One region of the Pseudomonas sp. YH-1 genome, then DNA from elsewhere that is predicted to be linked to it. Evidence: predicted binding sites of a transcription regulator. Region 1 holds the regulator's gene; each other region holds the start of a gene.
The links. Region 1 encodes sigma-54, which starts transcription at its own class of promoters, with help from an activator protein. Its sites were predicted from a motif close to ANTGGCATNNANNTTGCTNT; they were not measured.

Region 1 (5,134 bases):
CGATGCTCTATGTGGTGGTGCGCGAGATCATTCCCGAATCGCAGCGGCGCGGCCACGCGGCGCAGGCCACCCAGGGGCTGATCATCGGTTTCTGCCTGATGATGGTGCTGGATACGTCGCTGGGCTGATGGCCCGGCGCGTCACTCGCCTTCGTCGAAGTAGTTGTTGATCAGTTCGACCAGCGCCTTGAGCGCTTCGTCTTCCTGTTCGCCCTCGGCGGCGAGGTGCAGGTTGGTGCCCTTGCCGGCGGCCAGCATCATCACGGCCATGATGCTCTTGCCGTCCACCGTACTTTCCGGATTTCGGCCCACGCGAACCTGGCAGGGGAATCGACCCGCGACGCCGACGAATTTGGCCGCCGCACGTGCATGCAGGCCAAGCTTGTTGATGATGGTGATTTCGAGGGCGGGCATCGCGAGGGGCTGTCCTTTTGTTGTCTGTCGCTGCTTAGCTCAGGTCGCGGTGGCGAATCTGTACGTTGGTGAGGGTTTCCTTGAGGGCCTGACCAATACGCTCGGCAATGTAGGTCGAGCGGTGCTGGCCACCGGTGCAGCCGATGGCGATGGTTACGTAGGCCCGGTTGCTCGCGGCGAAGCGCGGCAGCCATTTGTTCAGGTAGGCGAGGATATCCTGGTACATCTCCTCGACGTCCGGTTGCGCTGCCAGGTACTCCTGGACTTCCGTTTCCAGCCCGGTGTGCTCGCGCAGGTCGGGTTTCCAGTACGGATTGGGCAGGCAGCGCACGTCGAACACCAGGTCCGCGTCCACCGGCATGCCGCGCTTGAAGCCGAAGGATTCGACCAGGAAGGCGGTGCCCAGTTCGGGCTTGTTCAGCAGGCGCAACTTGAGCACGTCGCGCAACTGGTAGAGGTTCAGGTTGGTGGTGTTGAGCTTGAGATCGGCCAGGTCGGCGATCGGCGCCAGCAGGTTCGACTCGTCGCTGATGGCCTCCGCCAGGGAGCGGGTGTCGGTGGTCAGCGGATGCCGCCGGCGGGTCTCGGAGAAGCGTTTGAGTAGCGTCTCATCATCGGCATCGAGGTACAGCACGTCGCACTGGATGTGCTTGTCGCGGGCTTCCTGCAGCAGCTCGGGGAAGCGCTGCAGCTGGCTGGGCAGGTTGCGTGCGTCGATGGAGACGGCAACCTGGGGGTGCAGCAGCTCGGTGTGCAGCAGGGCGCGCTGGGCCAGATCCGGAAGGAGGCTGGCCGGCAGGTTGTCGATGCAGTAGAAGCCGTTGTCCTCGAGCACGTTGAGCGCGGTGCTCTTGCCCGAGCCGGATCTCCCACTGATGATGATCAGGCGCATGATCAGTGCCCGTTGTTCTGGAAGTCCACGACGATCCGGTACAGGTCCTCGCCGTTGGCGGCGTGACGCAGGCGGTCGCGGACGTCGGAGCGGTCGAGCATGGAGGCGATCTGCCGCAGCAGTTCCAGGTGCTCCTCGGTGGCCGCTTCCGGCACCAGCAGCACGAACACCAGGTCGACCGGTGCGCCGTCGAGGGCGTCGAAGTCTACCGGGTGATCAAGGTGCAGGATGGCGCTGATGGGCGACTGGCAGCCGGGGAGGCGGCAGTGCGGAATGGCGATGCCATTGCCGAAGCCGGTGGAGCCCAGGCGTTCCCGGGCCACCAGGCTGTCGAAGATGTCTTGGGAATCGAAACCCGGCAGCTCGCGAGCCACCAGGTTGGCGATTTGTTCGAGGACACGTTTTTTGCTGCCGCCCGGCACGTTCACGAGGGAACGGCCGGGGGTCAGGATTTGCTCAAGTCGGATCATAGAGAGGGGTTAACGGACGCCAACACCTTGCTGGCGTTCGAGGTATTTTTCCTTGTGCTTGATCAGTTGGCGGTCGAGCTTGTCGGTGAGCAGGTCGATGGCCGCGTACATGTCTTCATGTTCGGCGCAGGCCACCACTTCGCCACCGGCGATGTGGAGGGTGGCTTCAATTTTCTGCTTCAGCTTCTCGACCTCCATGATGACCTGAACATTGGTGATCTTGTCGAAGTGGCGCTCCAGTCGGCCAAGTTTCTCGCCGACATAGTCGCGCAGGGCGTCGGTCACATCCAGTTGATGTCCACTGATGTTGACTTGCATACCGCTTTCTCCTTGTTGCCCGTGTGTAAGTGGCAGGTTATGTGGCCTGCCGCCGGAACACCTTGGCGTGGATCAACGTCACACCAGCCGCTTGCGCTCGCTCGAGGGAGAGATTCCTAGGGACTCCCGGTACTTGGCGACGGTACGACGTGCCACTTGAATGCCCTGTGCCTCCAGTAAACCAGCGATCTTGCTGTCACTCAATGGCTTTTTCGGACTTTCCGCCGCGACCAGTTTCTTGATGATGGCGCGAATCGCGGTGGACGAGCACTCGCCGCCTTCGGAGGTGCTGACGTGGCTGGAGAAGAAGTACTTCAGCTCGAAGATGCCCCGCGGCGTGTGCATGAACTTCTGCGTGGTGACGCGGGAGATGGTCGATTCGTGCATGCCCACCGCCTCGGCGATATCGTGCAGGACCAGCGGTTTCATCGCTTCCTCGCCGTACTCGAGGAAGCCGCGCTGGTGCTCGACGATCTGGGTCGCCACCTTCATCAGTGTCTCGTTGCGGCTCTGCAGGCTCTTGATGAACCAGCGCGCTTCCTGCAGCTGGTTGCGCATGAACGTATTGTCGGCGCTGGAGTCGGCGCGGCGCACGAGGCCCGCGTACTGCGAGTTCACGCGCAGGCGCGGCACCGCTTCCTGGTTCAGTTCCACCAGCCAGCGGTCGTTGTTCTTCCGAACGATGACATCCGGGACGACGTATTCGGCTTCGCCGGATTCGATCTGCGAGCCGGGACGTGGGTGTAGCGACTGGATCAGCTCGATGGTCTCGCGCAGCTCGTCTTCCTTGAGCTTCATGCGTCGCATCAGCTGGCTGTAGTCGCGGCTGCCGAGCAGGTCCAGGTGGTCGCTGACCAGGCGGATGGCCTCGGCCAGCAGGTAGGTCTTGGTGGGCAGCTGGCGCAGCTGCAACAGCAGGCACTCGCGCAGGTTGCGCGCGCCGACGCCTGCGGGCTCGAGCTGCTGCACGCGGCGCAGCACGACTTCCACTTCATCCATCTCCACGCCCAGCTCCGGGTCGATGGAGGCGAGGATGTCGTCGAGAGATTCTTCGAGGTAACCGTCATCCGTGATGCCGTCGATGATGCTCAGGGCGATCAGGCGATCGGTATCGGACATCGGCAGGAGATTGAGCTGCCACAGCAGATGGCTCTGCAGGCTTTCGCCGGCGGAGGTGCGGGAGGTGAAGTCCCACTCGTCGTCATCGTTGCTGGGCAGGCTGCTGGCGCTGGTCTGGTAGATGTCTTCCCAGGCGGTGTCGACCGGCAGCTCGTTGGGGATGCGCTCGGCCCACTGGTCATCGTCGAGGCTGTCGACGTTGGGCGTGGTGCTTTCCTGGAAGTTGTCCTGGGAGCTGCTGGTGCCGTTGGCGCCTGACTCGGCACCGTCAGCCATGGGATCGCTGTTATCGAAATCCTCGCCTTCTTCCTGGCGCTCCAGCATCGGGTTGGACTCCAGGGCTTCCTGGATTTCCTGTTGGAGGTCCAGCGTGGAGAGCTGGAGCAGTCGGATGGCCTGTTGCAGCTGCGGAGTCATCGTCAGCTGCTGGCCCATCTTGAGGACTAGCGATGGTTTCATGGCTGGAACTAGGCACCTTGTTCGCTGGCGCGAAGCGCGCCATATCCACGACTACGGACACCGGGGTGCCGCGAGGAAGCAAATTATATGCCTGAGTTTGGACGCTTTGCCTAGGGGCTGTCGACCTTTCGTTACAACCCGGTTGCGCCACGGTGGGTCGGGCAGCCGCGTACGTCGCGGAGCGGCCGACGAGCCGCGCCACGCTTGCGTGGAGAGGTGGAGCCACCGCGCCCGGACAGGGCGCGGTGCAGGGCCTTAGAGGCGGAACTCGTGGCCCAGATAGACTTCTTTCACCAGGTCGTTGGCGAGGATGCTTTCGGCGCTGCCTTCGGCGATCAACTGACCGTCGTTGACGATGTACGCCGTTTCGCAGATGTCCAGGGTCTCGCGGACGTTGTGGTCGGTGATCAGCACACCGATGCCCTTGGCCTTGAGGTGGTGGATGATCTGCTTGATGTCGCCCACGGAGATCGGGTCGACGCCGGCGAAAGGTTCGTCCAGCAGGATGAACTTCGGCGAACTGGCGAGCGCACGGGCGATTTCAACGCGGCGCCGTTCACCACCGGACAGGCTCATGCCGAGGTTGTCGCGGATGTGGTGAATGTGGAATTCCTCGAGCAGGCCTTCCAGGGCTTCCTGACGGCCAGCGCGATCCAGGTCGGTGCGGGTCTCGAGGATCGCCCCGATGTTGTCCGCCACCGACAGCTTGCGGAAGATCGAGGCTTCCTGCGGTAGGTAGCCGATGCCGGCGCGGGCGCGGCCGTGCATGGGCAGGTGGGTGACATCCTGCTCGTCGATGCGCACGACGCCCTGATCGGCACGGACCAGGCCGACGATCATGTAGAAGCAGGTGGTCTTGCCCGCTCCGTTGGGGCCGAGCAGGCCGACGATCTGCCCGCTCTCGATGCTCATGCTGACGTCGCGGACGACTTGCCGGCTCTTGTAGCTCTTGGCGAGGTGCTGGGCGGTTAGCGTAGCCATTACTGCGCTTGATCCTGCTTTTTCTTGGGCTGGATGACCATGTCGATACGCGGGCGCGGCGTGGTCACCTGGGAGCCGGTGGCGCGGCCTGCGTTGACGATCTGGCGCTGGGTGTCATAGACGATCTTCTCGCCTTCGAAGGTGTTGCCTTCCTGGATCACCTTGGCCTGGTCGATCAGCACGACGCGGTTCTGCGAGACGAAGTACTGGATGGTGAGGCCGTAGGCCTGGGTGATCTGCTTGTCCGGCGCCGGCTTCTGTTCGAAGTAGGCGGGCTTGCCGACCGAGGTGACGACCTCGATCTCGCCGTCCTTGTTCTGCTTGAGCGTAACGGTGTTGCCAGTCAGCTTCATGCTGCCCTGGGTTACCACCACGTCGCCGCGATACACGGCCACGCCCTGCTTGTCATCCAGTTCGGCGCTGTCGGCCTGGACGCGGATCGGCTGTTCCCGGTCGGTGGGAAGCGCCCAGGCGGCAGAGCT
Region 2 (5,134 bases), 1.5 Mb from region 1:
ACGCCTTCGTGCGCCAGGGTGATTTCCCCCGGCTGCGGGCGGCTGCCGCCACCGACCAGTGCGGGGGCGGAGGCGGTGTGGTGTGGCTGACGGAAGGGCCGCTGAGGCCAGTGGGTCAGCGGCCCGCGCCCGGCGACGGAGTGGATCGCCGCCACCTGCAGCGCCTCGTCTTCGTCCAGCGGCGGCATGAGACCGGGCAGGCGACTGGCGAGCAAGGTCTTGCCAGTGCCGGGTGGTCCGCTGAACAGCAGGTTGTGCGCGCCGGCGGCGGCGACCAGCAGGGCGCGCTTGGCAGCGGTCTGGCCCTGCACTTCGGCGAGGTCGGGGTAGGGCGGCGTGGCGCGCAGCAGGCCGTTGGCCTCGTAGGGGCGCAGTCGCTCCTGGCCACTGAAGTGCGCGGCCAGTTCCAGCAGGTGGCCGACGGCGTAGACGGTCAGGCCACTGGCGAGGCTGGCTTCCTCGGCGTTTTCCTTCGGCACCACCAGCGCACGGCCGGCGGCGCGGGCAGCCAGGGCGGCGGGCAACACACCGGGCACCGGCCGCAGCGTGCCGGAGAGCGCCAGTTCTCCCAGGCATTCCAGCTCGTCGAGCCCGGCGGCGTCGGCCAACTGGCCGCTGGCAGCGAGGATGCCCAGGGCGATGGCCAGGTCGAAGCGTCCGCCGTCCTTCGGCAGGTCGGCCGGGGCGAGGTTGAGCGTGATGCGTCGGTTGGGAAAGTCGAAGCCGGCATTGAGCAGGGCACTGCGGACGCGGTCCTTGCTTTCCTTCACGGCGCCTTCGGGCAGGCCGACCAGGGTCAGGGAAGGCAGGCCATTGGCGAGGTGCGCCTCGACGGTGACGCCGGGCGCTTCCACACCGACCTGGGCGCGGCTATGGACGATGGCGAGGGACATGGATCACTCCTGGATCGCATGCCGCCCGCCCGATGAGCGTTATTCGGTGGGGACGGCGGTGTCGGCAGGCGGCGAGAGCTTGGCTTCCATCTCCGCGACCTTGGCTTCGAGCGCCTCGAGGCGGGCGCGGGTGCGCGCGAGGACGACCATCTGGCTGTCGAATTCGTCGCGGCTGACCAGGTCGAGCTTGCTGAAGGCGCTCTGCATCAGAACCTTGAACTGGGCTTCCAGCTCGGCCTTCGGCAGGGGCGATTCGCCACCGAACAGGCGTCCGGCTTGTTGGCTGATGGCATCGAGGAAGGCTTTGGGCGGCAGCATGGTTCATGGGTTCCGGATTGAATCAGAGCGCAGTCTATCACGCAGCCGGCGCTGGCTGCGGCGCGTGGGGTTGCACGCTTTTTGAGCAGTGTGCCCGCTCGGCGTGCGCGCTTTCGGTGCGCCAAAAGCGCGCTGGCGAATCGCCAGAAACCCCGTTTTTGCGCCAAGTGCCTGATGGCACGGGCATTTCCACGAACTGGCAAGCTTCATGCTTTGGGGCATACATGGCGTGCACCGATGCAGTTCCGGTGCTGCAGGCGAGGCAGGGGATCGCTTCGATCAAGGCAGTCGGAGTGCTGAGGTAGGGCGGCCGGCGCATTACAAAAGCCAGACACTGCGCTTAGACTTGTCTCCGGGTTCGTTCTTCCTGGGGCGGGTCCACCAAAACACGGGAGAGAGTTACATGAAGCTAGTCACAGCCATCATCAAGCCGTTCAAGCTGGACGACGTTCGTGAGTCGCTGTCCGAGATCGGCGTGCAGGGCATCACTGTGACCGAAGTCAAAGGCTTCGGCCGGCAGAAAGGTCACACCGAGCTGTACCGTGGCGCGGAATACGTTGTCGATTTCCTGCCGAAGGTGAAGATCGACGTCGCCATTGCCGATGACCAGCTGGATCGTGTTATCGAAGCCATCACCAAGGCCGCCAACACCGGGAAGATCGGTGACGGCAAGATCTTTGTCGTAAATCTGGAACAGGCCATTCGTATCCGTACCGGCGAAACCGGCACCGACGCGATCTAAGCCAAGCCCACACCGAACCCCACGCCCCAGGAGAAACAACAATGACTCTGCGCAAATACGCAGGGCTAGGCGCCCTATTGCCCCTCGCAATGCCCGGTCTGGCCTTGGCCGACGAGGCTGCGGCCCCCGTCCTGAACAGCGGCGACACCGCCTGGATGCTGATTTCCAGCGCCCTGGTGCTGCTGATGACCATCCCTGGCCTTGCCCTGTTCTACGGCGGCATGGTGCGCGCCAAGAACGTCCTGTCGATCATGATGCAGTGCTTCGCGATCACCGCGCTGATCAGCATCCTCTGGGTCGTTTACGGCTACAGCCTGGCCTTCGATACCGTCGGCATGGAAAAGGGCGTGGTCAACTTCGCTTCCTTCGTCGGCGGCCTGGACAAGGCCTTCCTCAGCGGCCTGACCACCAGCGGCCTGACTTCCGCCGCCGCGCTGTTCCCTGAGAGCGTCTTCGTGATGTTCCAGATGACCTTCGCGATCATCACTCCGGCGCTGATCGTCGGTGCCTTCGCCGAGCGCATGAAGTTCTCTGCGATGCTGATCTTCACCGCGCTGTGGTTCACCCTGGTCTACGCACCGATCGCCCACATGGTTTGGAGCGGTGACGGCGGCCTGCTGTGGGACTGGGGCGTGCTGGACTTCGCCGGCGGCACTGTGGTGCACATCAACGCCGGTATCGCTGGCCTGGTGGCGTGCATCGTCCTCGGCAAGCGCAAGGGCTACCCGACCGCTGCCATGGCTCCGCACAACCTGGGCTACACCCTGATCGGCGCTGCCCTGCTGTGGATCGGCTGGTTCGGCTTCAACGCCGGTTCCGCTGCTGCCGCCAACGGCACCGCTGGCATGGCCATGCTGGTCACCCAGATCGCCACCGCCGCTGCCGCCCTGGGCTGGATGTTCGCCGAGTGGATCACCCACGGTAAGCCGAGTGCCCTGGGCATCGCTTCCGGTGTGGTTGCCGGTCTGGTCGCCATCACTCCGGCTGCCGGTACCTGCGGCCCGATGGGTGCCATCGTGATCGGCCTGGCTGCCGGCGTGATCTGCTTCTTCGCCGCCACCAGCCTCAAGCGCGCCGTCGGCTACGACGACTCCCTGGACGCCTTCGGTGTGCATGCTGTCGGCGGTATCGTCGGCGCCCTGCTCACCGGCGTGTTCGCAGCTCCCGCCCTGGGCGGCTTCGGCACCGTGACCGACATCGGCGCGCAGCTGTTCACCCAGTTCAAGGGCGTGGCCTTCACCATCGTCTACACCGGGATCGTCAGCTTCGTGATCCTCAAGGTCCTGGACCTGGTCATGGGCCTGCGTGTCTCCGAGGAAGAGGAAACCGTGGGTCTGGACCTCTCCCTGCACAACGAGCGCGGCTACAACCTGTAAGGGTTCGCGCAAGTTCGACGAAGGGCGCCCTCGGGCGCCCTTTGTTTTTTCGATCAGCACGCTAGAATGCGCGCGCATCACCGTAGCCGACGGAGGAGGCCCGCCATGTGGCAGCAGAAATCCATCACCCTGCGCCCTCGTCCGCGGGGCTTTCACCTGGTCACCGACGAGATCCTGGCCGCGCTGCCGGAGCTGTCGAAATGCCGGGTGGGCCTGCTGCACCTGCTGTTGCAGCACACGTCCGCCTCGCTGACGGTGAATGAAAATGCCGACCCCTCGGTGCGCCGCGATTTCGAGCGATTCTTCAATCGCCTGGTGCCCCAGGGCGGTAGCGGCTATGAACATGACTACGAAGGTCCGGATGACCTTCCGGCGCATTTCAAGGCCAGCCTCCTGGGCTGTCAGCTGACGCTGCCGATACAGGAGGGAGGCTTGGCAATGGGCACCTGGCAGGGTATTTATCTCGGCGAGCACCGAGACCACGGCGGCCCGCGCAGGGTCGTGGCGACCTGGCAGGGCGAGCCTGTATGAATTTTTTCCGGCGGCGTTCGTCAAAGCGCGCAGCTGGGCTATAACTAACGTGCTTTGCAGCACCACAGAGGTTGAACAATGAGCGACGAAGAACTGGAACAGGACGAGCTGGACGGCGCTGACGAGGACGATGGTGAGGAACTCGCCGCGGCTGACGACGGCGACGCCGAAGCAGACAGCAGCGATGGGGATGAAGCCCCTTCTCCCAAGGGCGGTGGCAAGAAAGCCAAGGCCGCTGCGGAAGAAGAGGAACTGCCCTCTGTCGAAGCCAAGCAGAAGGATCGTGACGCACTGGCCCGCGCGATGGAGGAGTTCCTCACTCGCGGTGGCAAGGTGCAGGAGATCGAGCCGAACGTTGTGGCTGACCCGCCCAAGAAGCCGGATAGCAAATACGGCAGCCGCCCTATCTGATAGCTGACGCTTCATGAAAAAGCCCCGCCGCTCCTCAAGGAGCGGCGGGGCTTTTTCATGTCCATTTGTTGCATTGTTCAGTTATGTAGGAGCGAGCTTGCTCGCGAACCGCCCCGAGTCTCAGAGCCTCCCGGAGCGCCGTTCGCGAGCAAGCTCGCTCCTACGAAAAGCCCATGCGTCAGAGCTTTGCCAGGATACCCGGCAGCTCGGAGAGGTTGTGGATGATCGCGCTCGGTGCTTCTTCGCCATCCCACGGCTTGCGCGCCGGGTTGAACCAGATCGCCTTCATGCCCGCACGGCGCGCCCCGGCGATGTCATCGCTGGGATGGTCGCCGATGTGCACGGCATATTCTGCCGCCACGCCGCCGCGCTTGAGGGCTTCCTGGAACGGGTGCGGGTCGGGCTTGCCGACGCCCAGCTCTTCCGCGCAGAGGGCAAACTGGAAGTAATCGGCCAGGCCCAGACGCCGCACGTCGGCATTACCGTTGGTGAGCACGCCGAGGATGAAGCGGTTGGCTAATTGCTCCAGGGTCGGGTGCACCTCGGGGAACAGCGCCACCTGGTGCCGCGCGTGTAGGAAGGTCTGGAAGCCGGCCTCGGCCAGTTCGGTCGCCTCGGGCTGCGAATAACCGGCATCGAGCAAGGCGTGGAACAGGATGCGCCGGCGCAGTTCGCTCAGGCGGTGGCGCAGCATCGGGTCCTGCTCCATCAGCCGCGAACGGATCGCCCACAGGTGCTCGATGGGCACCGGCCCCAGCTGCGCCGCGTTCACGGCGAGCCAGTCGCGCAGGGTGGCTTCGGCGCTGTTCATCACCGGGGCAACGTCCCACAGCGTGTCGTCGAGGTCGAAGGTGACCAGGCGG
Region 3 (5,134 bases), 980 kb from region 1:
GCCCAGCAGGCGCACCACTTCGTCGATGCCAGCGACCTCCAGCGACACGCTGACATCGGAGAGACGGTAGATGCAGTAGTCGTAGAGACGCGCCAGGCCCTGCACGGTCTCGCCGCCGCTCTCGTAGTCGAGCGCGCCGTTCAGGCCATTGAGGATGTTCAGGCACTTCTCCAGGGAGCGGCCCTTCTGCTGGTAGCGCTTGTGCTCGATGTGTCCGCGGGCGCGGGCCAGTTCGTCGAGCAGGCCGTCGAACAGCACCAGCACCAGTTCATAGGGCGAGGACGAGGCGGCCTTGGATTCCAGATCGATCATCCGGTAACTGTCGTAGTTTTCGTTCATGCCGTAGGCGGTCATCCGAACATCCCGCTGGTCTGGTCCATCGACTGCATGGTCTGCATCATCGAGGTGTATTGCTTGAGGTAGCGCGCGTAGTAGGTGTCGTACTGCTTCTGCAGGTTGTCGTAGTCGTCGTCGACGCGGCGCAGGCTGTTGTTCAGGGCGTCCTTGCGGTTCTTCATGACGCCGTTGGTGCTGTTGGTGTAGACGGCAACACCCTTGTCCAGGCTGTCGAGCAGGTTGCCCTTGCCCATGAACAGCTTGTCCAGGGCCTCGGGGTCGCTGGCGACGGCCTTCTCGAAGCGGGTGGCGTCGAGGGTCAGCTTGCCGCTGCGGTCGGCGCTGATGCCCAGGTTGATCAGGTTGGCGCCGCCGAAGCTGGTGCGAACCATCTGGTTCAGCGCGTTCTCGATGGAACGCACGCTGGAGTCGCCGGCCAGGGCACCGCGGGCGTTGCCGTTCTGGTCGCCGGCGGCAGTCAGGCTGTCGATGGTGCTGGCCAGGGCGTTGAAGGCGTCGATGAAGGTCTGCACCTTCTTCTTGGTCTCGCTCTGGTCCTGGGCGACGGTCAGGCGGATGGCCTGTTCACCGGACTTCTGCGCCTGGGTGAAGGTGGCGCTGACGCCGTCGATGATGTTGTCGAAGGTGTTACTGGCGTTGGTCAGCAGCATGCCGTTCTCGCCGCCGAGACGGACGCGGGCGTCCTGCGCCTTGGACAGTTCCTGCGGGTTGCCGATGGCGTTCTCGAAAGCGCTGCTGGCGCTGTCGGTACCGCTGAGCGACAGGCTGATGGCGTTGTCCGCGCCGGATTTCTCGGCACCCAGCACCAGCGATACCTGGCCATTGCTGCGCACCAGGGTGGCCTTCACGCCCGTGTTGTCGGTGGCCTTGTTGATCGCGGCGGCCAGCTCGTCCAGCGAATTGGCGCCATCGCCGTCGGTGTCGATCTTGCTCAGGTCGATGTCGAAGGACTTGCCGTTCTGGGTCAGGGTCAGGGTGCCCTGGGTGTCGATATCGCCGGACTGCAGCCCGGAGAAGGACAGCTGGTGGCTGGTGGCGAGCTGCTCGACGAAGAAGTCGTAGCTGCCGGGTACGGCGTTCTTGTCCACCTTGGCGGTCAGGTAGCCGTCCTTGCTGGTGGTGGCGCTGTTCACCAGCATGCTGGTGTTGCTGCCGGTCACGCCCTGCAGGCTCTTCACCGCCGAGGAGAAGGTCTTGAGCGCCGACTCCAGGGAAGTCACGGCAGTCAGTTGGGACTGGTACGAGGACTTGTTGCGGTCAGCCTTGTTCAGGCCGTTCTGCACTTCGTACGTGGCCAGCTGCTGGGCCATGCTTTTGACGTAATCGGAATCTATGGTCGCCATCTGAATCCACCTCTTTGGGTCGGAAGAGCAATTACGGTGCCAATGCCGGAAGGCCCACCAGACGGGGCTTTTCGGGATTACCGGGGAGAAGTTTCACTTCCGCCCGGCATGCTTTGGCGCGCAGCGGGAAGCGGTGTTTCCGCCTGCCGGAAGTGCGCCTTGATGCAGGGAAAGGGCGACCGTGGAGAGGGATTCGTTAAGCCGTTTTGGTGGGATGTTTTCGCGTGCAATGGCCGGGATGGGTGCCGTGCGGTTCGCGAGCAAGCTCGCTCCTACGAAGAGCGCGTCGGCGTCCCCCTGTAGGAGCGAGCTTGCTCGCGAACAGAGCCCACCCAGGAAAACCGCGACCGAAAGATGAAGCGCGGCTCAGTAGGGCTGCCGCGAATACACCGACTGTTCGCGCGGATCGCCCATGAGCTGGCTGAGGATGTCGTGGTGCATCGCCAGCAGCTTACCGTTGCGCTCGTTGAGGCGCTTGCACTGGGCAGTGAGCTGGCCCAGTTGCTGCCATTCCTGCTGCAGCTCTTCGCGACGCGGCGGCTGGTAGTTGGACAGCAGCGTGCGCATGCCGTCGGCGTCCATGGGCAGATGGAAGGCACGGAGCACGCGGCTGCGGCGCTGGGCACGGCCGGCGACGGATTCGAGCAGTGCCTGGATGTCCGGGTTCAGCGCTTCGATCTGTGCGCTGTCCCGCGCCAGCAGGTGGCGATACAGCTCCTGCAGGCGCTCGCGCAGCGCCAGGCAATCGCGGCCATCCTGCTGGATGTCCTGCTCGATCACCTGCAGCAGCCGCGCGCGCTGGGTCATGCGTCGCTGCCGCGATGGTAGGAGAGGATGCTGGTGGCCAGCACGCTGGTGTCGTTCTGCAGCTCTCCATTCATCAGTGCGCGGCGAATTTCGGCGACGCGGTTCTGGTCCACGTCGGGCATGGCGCGCAGGGTTTCCTGCATTTCGTCCAGACGCAGCGAATCGTTGACCGGCGCGCTCGCGCTGGTCTCCGCCACCGGGGCGGCGCGCTCGCTGCGCGCGGTCTTGGCGGACTCGCCGGTGGCCAGCGCAAGGCTGGTCAGTTGCCGGGTGATTTCCATGGTGGGTATCCGAATATTTTCTGGGCTTTCCCTCAGAGGGCGACCGCCCCGGAGGAAAACTTAAATGCCGTGTCTCGTGCTCGCCGAACAGACGGCGGATAACCGCAAGCGGTTATTCGCCCTACAGATCGCCTCCCCGACGTAGGGCGCATAACTCGGAACGAGTTATCCGCCATTGCCATCACGCCCGCGCGCGCCACCAGGACTGCGCGGCGAGGCCATCCTGGATTTTCTGCTCCTGCTGCGCAAGCTGCGCCTGCCATTGGCCGACCTTGGCCTCGATCACCTGAGCCAGCACCTTCTCGCTGCGCATGGCCGCCATAAGCTCGCCCTGGATACGCGCCAGGGTCTGTTCGGCAACCTCCAGCTCGCGGCGCTGCAACTGCAGCATCTTGTGCAGGGTCGCCTTGTACTGCTGCTGGTTGTGGCGCTGCAGCGGCGTGCTGGTGGCCACGCTGAAACCGCACAGGCGGTCCAGCCCGGTGATGTTGTTGCGGTAGCGCTGGCAGAGGTTCTGCTGGTAGTTCACCCGCCCCAGCAACTCACGGACCTTGCCGCCGCGCACGTCGGCCAGACGCCCGAGCATGTCGATCTGCGCCTTCATCAGCGGCCCCCGACGATGCTTTGCAGGGTGGCGACGCTGTTGCCCAGCTCGGCGCCGTCAGCGGTCTCCTGGCGCAGGTAGCGCTCCAGCATGGGCGCCAGCTGCACGGCGCGGTCGGTCTTCACGTCCATCCCCGGCGTATAGCCGCCCAGCGGAATCAGCTCCTTGATGCGCTCATAGGTGCCGCTGAATTCCTTGAACTGCCGCGCCGCGGAGAGGTGCGTGGGTTCCGCCACCTGGCTCATGCAGCGGCTGACCGAGGCGCCGATGTCGATGGCAGGGTAATGCCCCACGTCCGCCAGCCGGCGCGACAGCACGATGTGCCCGTCGAGGATGGCGCGGGCGCAGTCGACGATCGGGTCCTGGTGATCGTCGCCTTCCGCCAGCACGGTGTAGATGGCGCTCAGGCTGCCCGTCTCGCCCTCACCGTTGCCGGCGCTTTCCACCAGTTCCGGGAGCATGCCGAACACCGACGGCGGATAGCCCTTGGTGGCCGGCGGCTCGCCCAGCGCCAGGGCGATCTCGCGCTGGGCCATGGCGTAGCGGGTCAGCGAATCCACCAGCAGCAGCACGTCCTTGCCCTGGTCGCGGAAATACGCAGCGATGCTGTGGCAGAGCTCGGTAGCCTTCAGGCGCATCAGCGGCGACTCGTTGGCTGGCGCCACCACCACCACGGCTTTCTGCAAGCCTTCCGGGCCGAGGGAATGCAGGATGAATTCCTGGACCTCGCGGCCACGCTCGCCGATCAACCCGACCACCACCACGTCGGCCTTGGTCTGCCGCGTGATCATCCCCAGCAGCACGCTCTTGCCCACGCCGCTGCCGGCGAACAGGCCTACGCGCTGGCCCTTGCCCAGGGTCAGCAGGCCGTTGATGGCCCGTACGCCGACATCCAGCGGCTCCGACACCGGGCGCCGGCGCAGCGGGTTCACCTGTGGCAGCTCGGTGGGCAACGGGTGGCGACCGGCGAGCTTGCCGAGGCCGTCCAGGGGTTCGCCGAGGCCGTTGACCACGCGCCCCAGCCAGGAATGATCGATATGCAGCACGGCTTCGTCCGGCGCCGGGAAGACCCGCGAGCCGGAGGTCAGGCCGACGGGCTTCTTGAAGGGCATGAGGTAGGTGATGTCACGGTTGAAGCCAACGACCTGCGCCTCCAGGCGTTCGCCGTCGGCGACTTCCACGTAGCAGCGCTGGCCGGTCATGCGCCGGCAGCCGAGGCTTTCCAGCAGCAGGCCGGAGACCCGCACCAGGCGACCGCTGACCCGCGCCAGCTGGACCGAGTCCAGCGAGCGCAGCGCTTCTTCGAGCTTGAAGCCGTCGCCCAGGGCCATCTCAGTCTGCGTCCTGCAGGTGCGCGCTCAGGGCTTCCATGCAACTGTCCAGGCGCTGCTGGCAGCCGATGTCGGCTTCGGCCTGGGCGGTGACGACGCGGCACTCGCCCAGCGCCAGGCGCTCGTCCGGCACCAGTCGCCACTTGGCGGCGCGCTCGGGGTTCAGTTCGCGGATGCGCGCGCATTCTTCCGGGTTGAGCAGGATCTGCACGTCGCCCTGCTCGCCCGGCATGGCGGCCAGGGCTTCCTCGGCCAGCGTCAGCAGTTGCGTCGGGTTGAGTGTCAGCTCGACGCGAATCACCTGCTTCGCGACCTTCTGTACCAGCTCCAGCAGCTCCTTCTGGCGGCTGCGCTGGAAGGCCTGGTGGTACTCGCCGAAGGCATCGACGGCAGCCTGCAGCGGCGCGCTGG

Region 2: glnK (P-II family nitrogen regulator) is a predicted target of sigma-54. The motif match lies at 1,407-1,426, and genes of this name have one in related genera.
Region 3: fliD (flagellar filament capping protein FliD) is a predicted target of sigma-54. The motif match lies at 1,725-1,744, and genes of this name have one in related genera.

The regions. Positions count from the first base shown of each region.
Region 1 is NZ_CP178184.1:2,295,999-2,301,132, forward strand. It holds gene ACKI1H_RS10830 (ZIP family metal transporter) at 1-128, shown strand, start outside; gene ACKI1H_RS10835 (HPr family phosphocarrier protein) at 141-413, opposite strand; gene rapZ (RNase adapter RapZ) at 448-1,305, opposite strand; gene ptsN (PTS IIA-like nitrogen regulatory protein PtsN) at 1,308-1,775, opposite strand; gene hpf (ribosome hibernation-promoting factor, HPF/YfiA family) at 1,785-2,093, opposite strand; gene ACKI1H_RS10855 (RNA polymerase factor sigma-54) at 2,172-3,671, opposite strand; gene lptB (LPS export ABC transporter ATP-binding protein) at 3,927-4,652, opposite strand; gene lptA (lipopolysaccharide transport periplasmic protein LptA) at 4,652-5,134, opposite strand, start outside.
Region 2 is NZ_CP178184.1:779,674-784,807, reverse strand. It holds gene ACKI1H_RS03530 (YifB family Mg chelatase-like AAA ATPase) at 1-893, opposite strand, end outside; gene ACKI1H_RS03525 (accessory factor UbiK family protein) at 933-1,211, opposite strand; gene glnK (P-II family nitrogen regulator) at 1,615-1,953, shown strand; gene ACKI1H_RS03515 (ammonium transporter) at 1,995-3,329, shown strand; gene ACKI1H_RS03510 (secondary thiamine-phosphate synthase enzyme YjbQ) at 3,435-3,860, shown strand; gene sutA (transcriptional regulator SutA) at 3,939-4,271, shown strand; gene ACKI1H_RS03500 (HAD family hydrolase) at 4,450-5,134, opposite strand, start outside.
Region 3 is NZ_CP178184.1:1,312,292-1,317,425, reverse strand. It holds gene fliS (flagellar export chaperone FliS) at 1-354, opposite strand, end outside; gene fliD (flagellar filament capping protein FliD) at 351-1,700, opposite strand; gene flgN (flagellar protein FlgN) at 2,067-2,507, opposite strand; gene flgM (flagellar biosynthesis anti-sigma factor FlgM) at 2,504-2,788, opposite strand; gene ACKI1H_RS05995 (flagellar FliJ family protein) at 2,970-3,392, opposite strand; gene fliI (flagellar protein export ATPase FliI) at 3,392-4,723, opposite strand; gene fliH (flagellar assembly protein FliH) at 4,725-5,134, opposite strand, start outside.